2 regions of the Pseudomonas sp. AC172 genome follow, and region 2 is predicted to be linked to the other one. Evidence: predicted binding sites of a transcription regulator. Region 2 holds the regulator's gene; the other holds the start of a gene.
What was found. Region 2 encodes sigma-54, which starts transcription at its own class of promoters, with help from an activator protein. Its sites were predicted from a motif close to ANTGGCATNNANNTTGCTNT; they were not measured.
Positions count from the first base shown of each region.

Region 1: a site for sigma-54 is predicted at 5,331-5,350, ahead of glnK (P-II family nitrogen regulator). Genes of this name have one in related genera too.

Region 1 is NZ_OZ409868.1:5,086,992-5,094,594, forward strand. Features, by position in the region: gene ACZ0A4_RS23070 (DUF484 family protein) at 1-548, shown strand, start outside; gene xerC (tyrosine recombinase XerC) at 551-1,450, shown strand; gene ACZ0A4_RS23080 (HAD family hydrolase) at 1,447-2,154, shown strand; gene sutA (transcriptional regulator SutA) at 2,345-2,671, opposite strand; gene ACZ0A4_RS23090 (secondary thiamine-phosphate synthase enzyme YjbQ) at 2,774-3,199, opposite strand; gene ACZ0A4_RS23095 (ammonium transporter) at 3,414-4,751, opposite strand; gene glnK (P-II family nitrogen regulator) at 4,790-5,128, opposite strand; gene ACZ0A4_RS23105 (accessory factor UbiK family protein) at 5,543-5,803, shown strand; gene ACZ0A4_RS23110 (YifB family Mg chelatase-like AAA ATPase) at 6,768-7,603, shown strand, end outside.
Region 2 is NZ_OZ409868.1:6,370,873-6,378,475, forward strand. Features, by position in the region: gene ACZ0A4_RS28610 (superoxide dismutase) at 1-586, shown strand, start outside; gene ACZ0A4_RS28615 (ZIP family metal transporter) at 617-1,510, shown strand; gene ACZ0A4_RS28620 (HPr family phosphocarrier protein) at 1,605-1,880, opposite strand; gene rapZ (RNase adapter RapZ) at 1,896-2,753, opposite strand; gene ptsN (PTS IIA-like nitrogen regulatory protein PtsN) at 2,756-3,220, opposite strand; gene hpf (ribosome hibernation-promoting factor, HPF/YfiA family) at 3,232-3,540, opposite strand; gene ACZ0A4_RS28640 (RNA polymerase factor sigma-54) at 3,614-5,107, opposite strand; gene lptB (LPS export ABC transporter ATP-binding protein) at 5,295-6,020, opposite strand; gene lptA (lipopolysaccharide transport periplasmic protein LptA) at 6,020-6,565, opposite strand; gene lptC (LPS export ABC transporter periplasmic protein LptC) at 6,552-7,124, opposite strand; gene ACZ0A4_RS28660 (KdsC family phosphatase) at 7,133-7,603, opposite strand, start outside.

The sequences.
Region 1 (7,603 bases), 1.3 Mb from region 2:
AGCGGCAGATGACCATTCTGCGCGACCGCAACATCGAGATGCGTCACCGCCTCTCGCAGTTGATGGACGTTGCCCGCGATAATGATCGCCTGTTCGACAAGACCCGCCGTTTGATCCTCTCCCTGATGGACGCCTCCAGCCTGGAAGACGTCGTCATCAGCGTCGAGGACAGTCTGCGTCAGGATTTCCAGGTGCCTTTTGTCAGCCTGATCCTGCTCGGCGACAACCCGGCGCCGGTCGGGCGCTGGGTTACCCACGCTGACGCCCAAGTCGCCATCGGCGGCCTGCTCACCGAAGGCAAAAGCGTCAGCGGCACCCTGCGCGAACACGAACTGGACTTCCTCTTCGGCGAAGAACAGCGCAAGCAGATCGGTTCCACTGCCGTGGTCGCGGTCAGCCATCAAGGTATCCATGGGATTCTGGCGATCGCCAGCCGTGACCCGCAGCACTACAAGAGTTCGGTGGGTACGCTGTTCCTCAGCTACATCGCCGAAGTCATGGGCCGCGTGCTGCCACGGGTTAACAGTTCTTTGCGCTCGGTACGCTGAGCATGGAACGACAACTGGACGCTTACTGCGAACACCTGCGCAGTGAGCGACAGGTGTCGCCGCACACCCTGTCGGCCTACCGCCGCGACCTCGATAAAGTCCTCGGCTGGTGCGTCAAACAGAACATCGGCAGCTGGGCCGCCCTGGATATTCAACGTCTGCGCAGCCTGATCGCCCGTTTGCACGCGCAAGGGCAGTCCTCACGCAGTCTCGCTCGTTTGCTGTCGGCGGTGCGCGGGCTCTATCACTATCTGAATCGCGAAGGCCTTTGTGACCATGATCCGGCGACCGGTCTGGCACCACCTAAAGGCGAGCGCCGCCTGCCGAAAACCCTCGACACTGACCGTGCGCTGCAACTGCTCGAAGGTGCGGTCGAGGATGATTTTCTTGCGCGGCGCGATCAGGCGATTCTGGAGCTTTTCTACTCTTCAGGCCTGCGCCTTTCTGAACTGACCGGGCTCAACCTCGATCAGCTCGACCTCGCCGACGGCATGGTTCAAGTCCTCGGCAAGGGCAGTAAAACCCGCCTGCTGCCGGTGGGCAAAAAGGCCCGCGAAGCGCTCGAACAATGGCTGCCGTTGCGGGCCATGACTAACCCGACGGACGATGCCGTGTTCGTCAGCCAGCAAGGCCGGCGCCTCGGCCCACGAGCGATTCAGGTGCGGGTCAAACTGGCCGGCGAGCGCGAACTGGGGCAGAACCTGCACCCGCACATGCTGCGGCACTCCTTCGCCAGCCACCTGCTCGAATCCTCGCAGGATCTGCGCGCGGTGCAGGAATTGCTCGGCCACTCCGACATCAAGACCACGCAGATCTACACCCACCTGGACTTCCAGCACCTGGCGGCGGTCTACGACAGCGCCCATCCACGGGCCAAACGTATGAAAGGCGACGATTCATGAGCATCCAGTTGATCACCTTCGACCTCGACGACACCCTGTGGGACACCGCCCCGGTGATTGTCAGCGCCGAAGCGATATTGCGCGAATGGTTGAGCGAACATGCGCCGAATCTGGGCGCCGTGCCGGTGGAGGATTTGTGGGCGATTCGCGAGCGGGTGTTGGCCAGTGAGCCGGGGCTCAAGCATCGGATCAGTGCGCTACGTCGGCGGGTTCTGTTTCATGCGCTAGAGGAAGCCGGGTACGCCCATGGCGAAGCCTCGGAGCTGGCGGACAAGAGTTTTGAAGTATTTCTGCATGCGCGGCATCAGATCGAAGTGTTCCCTGAAGTCGAACCGGTGCTGGAGATTCTTGCCAATCATTACTCGCTTGGCGTGGTCACCAATGGCAATGCCGATGTGCGTCGGTTAGGGCTGGCGGACTACTTCAAGTTTGCGTTGTGCGCGGAAGATATCGGCATCGCCAAACCGGATGCGCGATTGTTTCAAGAGGCCTTGCAGCGCGGTGGCGCCACCGCCGAAACCGCCGTGCATATCGGCGATCATCCGGGTGATGACATTGCCGGCGCACAGCAGGCGGGGTTGCGGGCTATCTGGTTTAACCCGGCGGGCAAGCCGTGGGAAGCGGATCGTCTACCGGATGCCGAAATCCGCAGCCTGACCGACCTGCCAGCGGTACTCGCCCGCTGGAATGCCACCTCGAACTGATCTACTACTCCCTGTGGGAGCGAGCTTGCTCGCGAAAGCGTCAGCTCAGTCACTGCAATGCTGTACGACCTACCGCATTCGCTAGCAAACTCGCTCCCACAAGGGAACTGCATTCACTTCAGCTCCTTTATTCCAGACATGAAAAAGCCCGCAGCGACGGCGGGCTTTTTCAGCAAGCAAGCGGCACGCCTCAGATAGGGCGGCTACCGTACTTGTTGTCCGGCTTCTTCGGAGGATCAGCGACCACATTGGCCTCCACTTCCTGCACTTTTCCGCCGCGCGACAGGAACTCTTCCATGGCCTTGGCCAGGGCGTCGCGTTCCTTGTTCTTGGCTTCAATGCTCGGCAATTCATCTACCGACACCGCAGCCTTGGCTTTGCCTTTGGCAGCCGGAGCCGGCGTATCGTCGCCACCATCGTCATCAGCAACGTCTCCCGCTGCTGCTTCCAGGCCTTCCTCGGCCTCGTCTTCGTCGCCTACTTCGAGGTCGTCGTTTTCCAGATCATCGTCGCTCATGTTCTACCTCATGACTTGCGAAAAGCAGATTAGTTATAGACCAGCTTTGGCAACTGTCGAAAGTCGCCGTTAAAAAATCAGTAACCATTGGTGACCAACGGCTTATGCCCCTTCACCGTGCAAGGTGGCGAGGACTTTTCGGGCACCGCCATGATCACGGTGCTCGCCCAGATAAACGCCTTGCCAGGTCCCCAGTGCCAGCCGACCTGCCGAAACCGGCAGAGTGATCTGGCAACCAAGCACGCTGGCCTTGAAGTGCGCCGGGAGGTCGTCCAGGCCTTCGTCGTTATGCTCATAGCCGTCTGTTCCTTGTGGGATCAGACGATTGAAAAATCGTTCGAAGTCGCGACGTACCGCCGGATCGGCGTTCTCGTTAATGGTCAACGACGCCGAGGTATGCTGCAGCCACAAATGCAACAGACCGACCCGGCACTCCCTGAGTTCAGGCAGGCCAGCGAGTAACTCGTCCGTTACCAGATGAAAGCCCCGGGGCCGTGCCCGCAGGGTTATCAGAGTCTGTTGCCACATACAGTTCTCCGCACGTTCGGGGCGCATTCTAGCGCGCTCTGGGAAAAAACAAAGGCCCTAATATTCCTGCAATCATGTAAGCCATTGGCCGCAGAAAAACGCTCGTCGTAAACACGACCAAAGCAGTACGAAAAATCCTTTCAGCTGCTCTTTGAATGACAAATTCCGGACAAAAAAATGCCCGGCGAACCGGGCAATTTTTTGATGCGCGTACTTACAGGTTGTAGCCGCGTTCGTTGTGTTGTGCCAGATCGAGGCCGACCGACTCTTCTTCCTCGGTCACACGCAGCCCCATGACGGCGTCGAGGACCTTGAGGATGATGAAGGTGACGATCGCGGTGTAGATCACCGTGAAGCCGACGCCTTTGCACTGAATCCATACTTGTGCGGCGATGTCGGTCACAGTGCCGAAGCCACCCAGCGACGGCGCAGCGAAGACACCGGTCAGAATCGCGCCGAGGATACCGCCGATACCGTGTACGCCGAACGCGTCCAGGGAGTCGTCATAACCGAGTTTGCGTTTCAGGGTGGTGGCGCAGAAGAAGCACACCACGCCCGCCGCCAGACCGATGACCAGTGCGCCCATCGGGCCCACGGTGCCAGCAGCCGGAGTGATTGCGACCAGACCTGCAACCACACCCGAAGCAATGCCCAGTGCGCTTGGCTTGCCGTGGGTGACCCACTCGGCAAACATCCAGCCCAGCGCAGCCGCAGCGGTAGCGATCTGAGTGACCAGCATCGCCATGCCGGCGGTGCCGTTGGCCGCCGCAGCGGAACCGGCGTTGAAGCCGAACCAGCCAACCCACAGCATCGCTGCGCCCATCAGGGTGTAACCGAGATTGTGCGGAGCCATCGGGGTGGTCGGGAAGCCTTTACGCTTGCCCAACACCAGGCAGCAGATCAGACCGGCCACACCGGCGTTGATGTGCACCACGGTGCCGCCGGCGAAGTCGAGTACGCCCCAGTCCCACATCAGGCCGCCGTTGCCGGACCAGACCATGTGCGCGATCGGTGCATAAACCAGAGTGAACCAGATGCCCATGAAGATCAGCATCGCGGAGAACTTCATGCGCTCGGCGAACGCACCGACGATCAGCGCCGGGGTGATGATCGCGAAGGTCATCTGGAAGGTGATGAACACCGCCTCAGGGAACAGCGCTGCAGGGCCGGTCAGGCTCGAAGGCGTGACACCGGCGAGGAACGCCTTGCCCATGCCGCCGAAGAACGAGTTGAAATTGACGACGCCCTGCTCCATGCCGGTGGTGTCGAACGCAATGCTGTAGCCATAAATGACCCACAGGATGCTGATCAGACCGGTAATGGCGAAGCACTGCATCATCACGGAAAGAATGTTTTTCGAGCGAACCATGCCGCCGTAGAACAGCGCCAGGCCGGGGATGGTCATGAACAGCACGAGGGCTGTCGAGGTGAGCATCCAGGCAGTGTCGCCGGAATTGAGGACCGGGGCCGCCACTTCGTCTGCCGCCATAGCAAGGCCGGGCATTACGATAGACAACAGGGCTCCTAGCCCTGCGAATTTACGCAGAGTCATATTGTTTTCTCCTGGGGCGTTGGGGTTTGTGGCGGCGCTTAGATCGCGTCGGTATCGGTTTCGCCGGTACGGATGCGAATCGCCTGTTCCAGATTGACCACGAAGATCTTGCCGTCACCGATCTTGCCGGTGTTGGCCGCTTTGGTGATCGCCTCGATCACCCGATCCAGATCCTTGTCGTCGATGGCCACGTCGATTTTCACCTTGGGCAGAAAATCGACCACATATTCCGCGCCGCGATACAGCTCGGTGTGACCCTTCTGCCGGCCGAAGCCTTTGACTTCAGTAACAGTAATGCCCTGCACGCCGATTTCGGACAGCGACTCGCGCACGTCGTCCAACTTGAACGGCTTGATGATGGCAGTGACTAGCTTCATGAAAACTCTCTCCCGAATTGGTGGACTTGCCCCAGGAAAACAAACCCGACTCAAGTCTAAGCGCAGTGCCTGGCTTTGTAACGCATCGTCGGCCGTACCTGCCCGACTGACGCCAGCTAACCGCTGCCGACGAAACTCCCCGCTCCGTCTGCCGCACTGCATTCGTCACAGCGACTGCATCAGTGCATGGGTCGAAGGTGACTAAGCAGAAACCTTGCCATCTCGCCAAAATCCCCTGATTTCAATCCCTTGGCCGCTGCCGCATGCCATCTCGTGCAAAACCCCATCCGGATACGCACAACAACGGTGCGTCGCCGTCCGTCCGCCTGCGCGAAAAGCGTGCATCCCTGACCACGAGATTGACTATAGACACTGCGTGATACACTGCCGGCCATTGTTTCCAGGACATCCACCATGCTCGCGCCCAAAGACTTCCTCGACGCCCTGAGCGGCACCGCCTCCCGCCTCTTCAGCGGCGACACCCCGCTGCCGAAAGCCGAAATCGAAAGCCAGTTCAAGATGCTGCTGCAGAGTGCCTTCAGCAAACTCGACCTGGTCAGCCGTGAAGAATTTGATAGTCAGATGGTCGTTCTGGCCCGCACTCGCGCTCGCCTCGAAAGCCTCGAAGCGAAAGTTGCCGAGATGGAAGCCAAGCTGACGCCGCCCGCTGAGTAACACGCTGCTAATCCCTGTGGGGAGCTAACCTGCTAGCGATTGAAGGTCGGCACGACCTTCCCGTTCTTGGCAAACTTCGAAGTATGTATGTCGAAAGGTCAATTAAACCGCTCCTGCCGAGACAGGAGCGGTTTCCGTCAGATCAATCCTTACAACGAATTATTCCAACGGTCTCGCAGAATCTCGTACAGGCGAAAAGCCCATAACGCGATCCTGACGAGGCGCCACATATGTTTAAGAAACTTAGACATACTTTGGCCCTCCTTGCGTGGGGCCAAACCTCCGATGCACTTTCCGGCGTACGAACACCTTCGGGACTACACACGAGTGTGTCCGCCAAGGCGGCCGGGTGTGGGCTCCCCAAGATCAGCACCGGCACGGGTCTCAAACCGTGTCGAGGAACATGAATTTTTTTCGCTCCCGTCCACACTTTGCGAACACTCGATGAGTGGGCATCGTCACGGCGAATGGTATTCGCTGTCCGGCCGTGGCATTTAAACAAGTTGTATCAAGTCGTTATCATGTACCGGCAAACCGATGTTGGTCCTCGAATCTTTTAATCGATTGATTGGCTGAAATTTCAATGATGCTTGCGCCACCGGTCAAATATGCATAATCTCGGGCAACACGAGTGTGTCCGCTAAGGATGCGCAGGCCTTGGCCTCACCGAAGCCTGCATATAAAAAACCGCTTTCTCAAGGCGGTTTTTTTTCGTCTCGATTTTTATGGGGCATGACCCTTAATCCACGTTTACCTCATGGAAGCCACTGCGAAGCATCCATGTGAAAGCACCGAACTAGTTGCGGAGTGCCTACGCCGACCATGAGCTAGCCAGCTCAAATGTCCGCCTCAGGCAACATCCAGTGAAAGTTCGCCCTTAAAACTGTCCGACCAACGCCCTCTCCCCAGACTACGCTTCAAAAACCCGCAGGAAGCGGCTCCCGATTCAGCTCAAGGAACGACCATGTCCCTCTCCATCGTCCACAGCCGCGCCCAGATTGGCGTGGAAGCCCCCGCTGTCTCTGTCGAAGTCCATCTGGCCAACGGCCTGCCGTCGCTGACCATGGTCGGGCTGCCCGAGGCGGCGGTGAAGGAGAGCAAGGACCGGGTGCGCAGCGCGATCATCAATTCCGGGCTGCAGTTTCCGGCGCGGCGGATCACCTTGAATCTGGCGCCGGCGGATTTGCCCAAGGATGGCGGGCGGTTTGATCTGGCGATTGCCTTGGGGATTCTGTCGGCGAGTGTGCAGGTGCCGTGTCTGACGCTGGATGAGGTGGAATGTCTGGGGGAGCTGGCGTTGTCCGGCGCAGTACGAGCGGTGCGCGGGGTGTTGCCGGCAGCGTTGGCGGCGCGCAAAGCGGGTCGTGCGCTGGTGGTGCCGCGGGCGAATGCCGAGGAGGCGTGTCTGGCTTCGGGGTTGAAGGTGTTTGCGGTGGATCATTTGCTGGAGGCGGTGGCGCATTTCAATGGGCATACGCCGGTTGAACCCTATGTCTCCGACGGGCTGATGCATGCCAGCAAGCCTTATCCCGACTTGAATGAAGTGCAGGGGCAAGTGGCGGCGAAACGAGCGTTGCTGATTGCCGCTGCGGGGGCGCATAACCTGTTGTTCAGCGGGCCGCCGGGGACCGGAAAAACGCTGTTGGCTAGTAGACTGCCTGGGCTGTTGCCGCCGCTGGCCGAGAGTGAAGCACTGGAGGTGGCGGCGATTCAGTCCGTCGCCAGTGGCGCACCGCTGACCCATTGGCCGCAGCGTCCCTTCCGTCAACCGCACCACTCCGCCTCCGGGCCTGCACTGGT
Region 2 (7,603 bases):
TTACGCCTACGACGCCCTCGAACCGCATATCGATGCGCAGACCATGGAGATTCACTACACCAAGCATCACCAGACTTACATCAACAACTTAAACGCCGCCGTAGAGGGCACTGAATACGCAGAGTGGCCGGTTGAAAAACTGGTCGCCAGCGTTAAGGATCTGCCGGAAAAGCTCCGTGCGGCAGTGATCAATCAGGGCGGCGGTCACGCCAACCACTCGCTGTTCTGGGAAGTGATGGTGCCAAACGGCGGTGGTAAACCGGACGGCGCGCTGGCCAAGGCGATTGATGAACAACTGGGCGGTCTCGACAGCTTCAAGGAAGCCTTCACCAAAGCCGCGCTGACCCGTTTCGGCAGCGGCTGGGCCTGGCTCAGCGTGACCCCGGAGAAAAAGCTGATCGTGGAAAGCAGCGGCAATCAGGACAGCCCTTTGATGAACGGCAACACGCCGATTCTCGGTCTCGACGTCTGGGAGCACGCCTATTACCTGCGTTATCAGAACCGGCGTCCGGAATACATCAATGCGTTCTACAACGTGATCAATTGGCCTGAAGTGGCTGCGCGCTATCAGGCCGCACTGGTTTAAGTCTTCTATAAAAACAATTCAAGGCTGACTATGGGCACTGAAACACTGGCGATCGGAAGTGGGCGTATGTTTCGTTACGCAGTGGGATCGCTGTTGCTGTTGGCGGGCATGACCTTGCTGGTCGCCCACGGGCTGGAATGGCTGAATCTCGAGCCGAGGCTTTCGCGGGCGTTGCAGGGCGGCGCGATCTGCGCCCTCGGCACGGCGCTTGGTGCCGTCCCGGTGCTGGTGATTCGGCGCATGCCACAGGCACTCAGCGATACCTTGCTGGGTTTTGGCGCCGGGGTGATGCTGGCGGCGACGGCGTTTTCGTTGATCGTGCCGGGCATTGCCGCCGCGGAAAGCCTTGACCTGACACCGTGGGGCGCCAGTGGGCTGATCTGTTTCGGCATCATGCTCGGTGCGTTCGGGTTGTACCTGGTCGATCGTCAGTTGTCCGGAGCCTCGCCTGAAATGCTGGTGGGTACGCCGGAGCGTCCGGTGATTCCGCCACGAATCTGGCTGTTCGTGTTCGCCATCATTGCCCATAACATTCCTGAAGGCATGGCCGTTGGCGTTTCCGCCGGTGGCGGCATGCCGGATGCGGACAGTCTGGCCATGGGCATCGCCCTGCAGGATGTGCCGGAAGGTCTGGTGATTGCGCTGGTATTGGCCGGGGCGGGGATGTCGCGGGTCAAGGCGTTCCTGATCGGCGCGGCATCAGGGCTGGTCGAGCCAGTGTTTGCGTTGCTGTGTGCGTGGCTGGTCGGTCTGGCGCAGGTGCTGCTGCCATTAGGTCTGGCACTGGCGGCGGGGGCAATGTTGCTGGTGGTGACTCACGAGGTCATCCCGGAATCACGACGTCATGGTCATGACAAACTGGCCAGTCTTGGCCTGTTGATCGGATTTTGTTTGATGATGGTGATGGATACGGCGTTGGGTTGAAGAAGGTCAAAAGATCGCAGCCTTCGGCAGTTCCTGTATTGGAATGCGTTCCCGGTAGGAACTGCCGAAGGCTGCGATCTTTTGATTTTGGCTGTCAGCCACCTTCGTCGAAATAGTTGTTGATCAGCGCCACCAGCGCATCCAGCGCTTCCTGTTCCTGATGCCCTTCAGTACTCAAATGGATCTTGGTGCCCTTGCCAGCCGCCAGCATCATCATCGCCATGATGCTTTTACCATCGACCGTGGTCTCTGGCGTGCGGCCCACTCTGATCGAGCAATCCGGAAACTGCCCGGCCACGCCAACGAACTTGGCCGACGCGCGGGCATGCAGGCCCAGCTTGTTGATGATTTCGATTTCCAGAGCAGGCATCGCGGTGTGAATCCTTTAAGTGAGGTCGCGGTGGCGAACCTGGACGTTCTTCAGGGTTTTCTGCAGGGCCTGACCCAGTCGTTCAGTCAGGTAGACGGAGCGGTGATGCCCGCCGGTGCAGCCAATGGCAATGGTGACGTAGGCCCGGTTGCTCGCAGCGAAGCGCGGCAGCCACTTGTGCAGGTAGGTGAAAATGTCCTGGAACATTTCTTCGACCTCCGGCTGCGCCGCGAGGTACTCGGCCACCGGCGCATCAAGACCTGATTGCGCACGCAGTTCCGGCTTCCAGTAGGGATTGGGCAGGCAGCGCACATCGAATACCAGATCCGCGTCTACCGGCATGCCGCGTTTGAAGCCGAATGACTCGACCAGAAACGCTGTGCCCGGCTCGGGCTGATTCAGCAGGCGCAGCTTGATGCTGTCGCGCAACTGGTACAGGTTGAGGTTGGTGGTGTTGATTTTCAGGTCGGCGAGGTCGGCAATCGGGCCGAGCAGGGCGGTTTCATCCTGGATCGCTTCGGCCAGCGAGCGATTGGCGTTGCTCAGCGGGTGGCGGCGGCGGGTTTCGGAGAAACGCTTGAGCAAGGTTTCTTCGTCGGCGTCCAGATACAGGACATCGCACTGGATGTGCTTGGCCCGGACATCTTCAAGCAACTCGGGAAAGCGCGTCAGATGACTCGGCAGGTTGCGCGCATCGATCGATACGGCCACCAGCGGTTGCGCCAGCTCAGTGTGAATCAGCGCGCGTTCGGCCAGTTCCGGCAGCAAGCCTGCGGGCAGGTTGTCGATGCAGTAATAGCCGTTGTCTTCAAGGACATCCAGAGCCGTACTTTTACCCGAGCCGGAACGGCCGCTGACGATGATCAAGCGCATGATTAGTGCCCGTTCTGCTCGTCCAGGACAACCTGATACAAGGCTTCGTTGCTCTTGGCGTTACGCAGTTTATCGCGCACATCCTTGCGGTCGAGCATGCTGGCGATCTGGCGCAGTAACTCCAGGTGTGCATCGGTGGCGGCTTCCGGGACCAGCAATACGAACAGCAGGTCAACCGGAGCGCCATCGATGGCGTCGAAATCGATTGGCGTATCAAGGTGCATCAAGGCGCTGATAGGCGACTGGCACCCCTTGAGACGGCAGTGAGGAATGGCGATGCCGTTGCCAAAACCGGTGGAACCGAGTTTTTCACGGGCAATCAACGCCTCGAAGACATCTTGCATCTCCAGATCCGGCACTTCGCGGGCGATCAGGTTGGCAATTTGTTCGAGGGCTTTCTTCTTACTGCCGCCCGGCACGTTCACAAGGGAACGGCCGGGGGTCAGGATATTTTCAAGTCGGATCATGGAATGGGGGGTTATCGACCGGTCGCGCCCTGGAGGAGGCTCTGGGTCTTTTCCTTATGCTTTTTGAGTTGGCGATCCAGCTTGTCGGTCAGTGAGTCGATCGCAGCATACATATCAGTATCTTCTGCGTTGGCGACCACTTCGCTGCCGGGAATATGCAAGGTGGCTTCGATTTTCTGCTTCAGCTTTTCGACGCACATCGTGACTTGCACGTTGGTGATCTTGTCGAAATGTCGCTCCAGTCGTTGGAGCTTTTCCTCGATATAGGAACGCAGAGGTTGGGTCACTTCCAGTTGGTGTCCACTGATGTTGACTTGCATACAGCTTCTCCTTCGTTGCCAGTGCATAAAGCGGCAGGCTGGATAGCCTGCCACTGGAACGCTGTAACGTGGCTTACATCAACCGCTTGCGTTCGCTCGAAGGCGCGATCCCGAGGGATTCGCGGTACTTGGCGACGGTGCGGCGAGCCACCTGAATGCCTTGTGCCTCCAGTAAACCAGCGATCTTGCTGTCACTCAACGGCTTTTTCTGATTTTCCGCGGCAACCAGTTTTTTGATGATCGCGCGGATCGCCGTGGACGAGCATTCGCCGCCTTCGGAAGTGCTGACGTGGCTGGAGAAAAAGTATTTCAGCTCATAAATACCGCGCGGGGTATGCATGAATTTCTGCGTGGTCACCCGTGAAATCGTCGATTCGTGCATGCCGACCGCTTCGGCGATGTCATGCAGGACCAACGGCTTCATCGCTTCGTCGCCGTACTCCAGAAAACCGCGCTGATGCTCGACGATCTGGGTGGCAACTTTCATCAGGGTTTCGTTGCGGCTCTGCAGGCTCTTGATGAACCAGCGAGCCTCCTGCAACTGATTGCGCATGAAAGTGTTGTCGGCGCTGGTGTCGGCGCGGCGAACGAAACCAGCGTACTGGGCGTTGACGCGCAGGCGTGGTACCGACTCCTGGTTCAACTCGACAAGCCAGCGTTCGTTGTCCTTGCGCACGATCACGTCAGGGACGACGTATTCGGCTTCAGTGGACTCGATCTGTGAGCCCGGACGGGGATTGAGGCTTTGCACCAGCTCGATGACCTGGCGCAGTTCGTCTTCCTTGAGCTTCATGCGCCGCATCAACTGGCTGTAGTCGCGGCTGCCGAGCAGATCGATGTAATCGCTGACCAAGCGTTTCGCTTCTGCCAGCCATGGAGTCTTGGCAGGCAACTGGCGCAATTGCAGCAGCAGGCACTCGCCGAGATTGCGCGCGCCGATGCCGGCCGGTTCAAACTGCTGGATGCGGTGCAGGACGGCTTCGATTTCGTCCAGCTCAATGTCCAGCTCCGGATCGAACGCCTCAAGGATCTCTTCGAGGGTTTCGTCCAGGTAGCCCTGATTGTTGATGCAATCGATCAAAGTGACGGCAATCAGGCGATCGGTGTCGGACATCGGTGCAAGGTTCAGTTGCCACAGCAGGTGGCTTTGCAGGCTCTCGCCGGCGGACGTGCGTGTGGTGAAGTCCCACTCGTCATCGTCGCTGCTGGGCAGGCTGCTGGCGCTGGTCTGGTAGACGTCTTCCCAGGCCGTGTCGACCGGAAGCTCGTTGGGGATGCGCTCGTTCCATTCGCCGTCCTCGAGGTTGTCCACCGTCGGTGCGGTTTCCTGATACGAGGGCTCCTGGATCTCGGTGTTGGGCTTCTGTTCGGCGTTGTCGGCCATGGGGTCGGAATTGTCGAAGTCCTCGCCTTCTTCCTGGCGTTCGAGCATCGGATTGGATTCCAGAGCCTCCTGGATTTCCTGTTGCAGATCCAGGGTCGACAATTGGAGCAGGCGGATGGCCTGTTGCAGCTGCGGTGTCATCGTCAGCTGCTGGCCCATTCTCAAGACTAGCGATGGTTTCATGGCAGGGGCTTAACACCTTATTCGCCGGCGCTATGCGCCATCCACTACAGGGCGCCGGAGCGCCAAACTTAAGCAAATTATATGCCTGAAACTGAAGTGTTTGCCTAGAGCGCTGTAACAATTAAAGCGTATTAAATCCTGCTTGAATCGATACAGCGCCCGGGCGGCGCACCGGGCACTGTTGCGCTTACAGGCGGAACTCGTGGCCCAGATACACTTCCTTGACCAGATCGTTGGCCAGGATGGTTTCTGCATCGCCCTCGGCAATCAACTGGCCATCGTTGACGATGTAAGCGGTTTCGCAGATATCCAGCGTCTCACGGACGTTGTGGTCGGTGATCAATACACCGATGCCTTTGGCCTTGAGGTGGTGGATGATCTGCTTGATGTCGCCGACCGAAATCGGGTCGACACCGGCAAACGGTTCGTCGAGCAGGATGAATTTCGGTGCCGTTGCCAGCGCGCGAGCGATTTCCACGCGGCGACGTTCACCACCGGACAGGCTCATACCGAGGTTGTCGCGGATGTGGCTGATGTGGAATTCCTGCAGCAGGCTTTCCAGCTCTTTGCGGCGTCCGGCCTTGTCGAGTTCCTGACGGGTCTCGAGGATGGCCATGATGTTGTCTGCCACCGACAGTTTGCGGAAGATCGACGCTTCTTGCGGCAGATAGCCGATGCCGGCTTTTGCACGGCCGTGCATTGGCTGGTGGCTGACGTCCAGGTCATCGATCAGTACGCGGCCCTGATCGGCCTGCACCAGGCCGACGATCATGTAGAAGCAGGTCGTCTTGCCGGCACCGTTCGGGCCGAGCAGGCCGACGATCTGGCCGCTGTCGATCGACAGGCTGACATCACGCACGACCTGGCGGCTTTTATAGGCCTTGGCCAGGTGCTGAGCTTTCAGAGTTGCCATTACTGGGTTTTCTCGTCGGTTTTCTTCTTCGGCTGGATCACCATGTCGATGCGCGGACGCGCCTCGGTGACCTTGCTGCCGGTAGCGCGACCGGCGCTGGCGAGTTTCTTCACGGTGTCATAGACGATTTTCTCGCCTTGAGTCGTGTTGTTGTCCTTGTCGACAACCTTGGCCTTGTCGATCAGCACAACGCGGTTTTGCGCGGCGTGGTACTGGATCGTCACGCCCCAGCCCTGTACAGGCTTGGTGTCGCCAGCGGTCTGCAGTTGTTCGAAGTAGGCAAGGTTGCCCACCGACGTAACGACGTCGATATCGCCGGCCGGAGTGCGGGTGATGGTCACCGTGTTGCCTTTAACGATCATCGAACCCTGGGTGATGATCACATCACCTTTATAGGTGGCGATGCCGTTTTTGTCGTCCAGTTGGGCGTCGTCGGCTTGAATGCGGATAGGTTGCTGCTGATCGTTCGGCAGAGCCCAGGCGCTCACGCTTCCCAGTGCTGCGCCCAGACTGAGCAAAATAGGGAGGGTTTTAACGAGCCTCATACTGTCCTCTTACGTTCGATAGCAGGTGTATCCTGCTTTCCTTCAGGTACGCTTTCATTCCAACGCCAGTCGATACACCGCCAGCGCCGTCGATTCTAACGGGTTGCTCGGTCTGCGCATATTCCTGCTGCGGGAACACGGTCATGCGCGTGGACGTGATCAGGATGTCACGCTTCTTTTCATCGGTGCGCGCAACGCGTACCGAATCGATCAGTTCGACTTCGGTGCCGCCTGAGTTCACTTCGCCGCGCTCACTGGTCACGTGCCACGGAAATTCCGTTCCGCGGTACATGTTCAGGTCGGGTTTGGTCACGAGCGTGACGTCGGTTGCCTTCACGTGCTCGGCCTTTTCGGAGGTCATTTCATACTGCACTTTGCCATCCGGCAGGTATTGCAGGGTATGCGTGTTGGTTGCATACCAGTCGATAGGTGTCTCGATCGACGTAACCGGCGGTTTGTCGAGAAAGCGTTCAGGGCTGATGTTCCAGTAGCCCACCGCGGCAAATATCGCCGCGATACAGCCAAACAGCAGGAAGTTGCGAAATTTTTTGCTGAACATGGTTTGGCTCACAGGTACGCGGCGTGGGCCGCATCGAGGCGGCCCTGGGCGCGCAGGATCAATTCGCAGAATTCGCGGGCGGCGCCTTCGCCACCACGGGCGCGGGTGACGCCATGGGCGTGTTCGCGGACGAAATCGGCAGCGTTGGCCACGGCCATTCCCAGGCCTACACGGCGGATCACCGGCAGGTCGGGCAGGTCGTCACCGAGATAGGCAACCTCTTCGTAGCTTAGGCCCAGTTGCTCAAGAAGACCGTCGAGAACAACCAATTTGTCTTCACGACCCTGAAACAGGTGGGGAATCCCCAGGTTTTTCGCTCGACGCTCGACCACTGGGGTCTTGCGGCCGCTGATGATAGCGGTCTGCACACCGGCGTTCATCAGCATTTTGATGCCTTGGCCGTCGAGGGTATTGAAAGTCTTGAATTCGCTGCCGTCTTCAAGGAAATACAGGCGCCCGTCGGTGAGGACGCCGTCGAC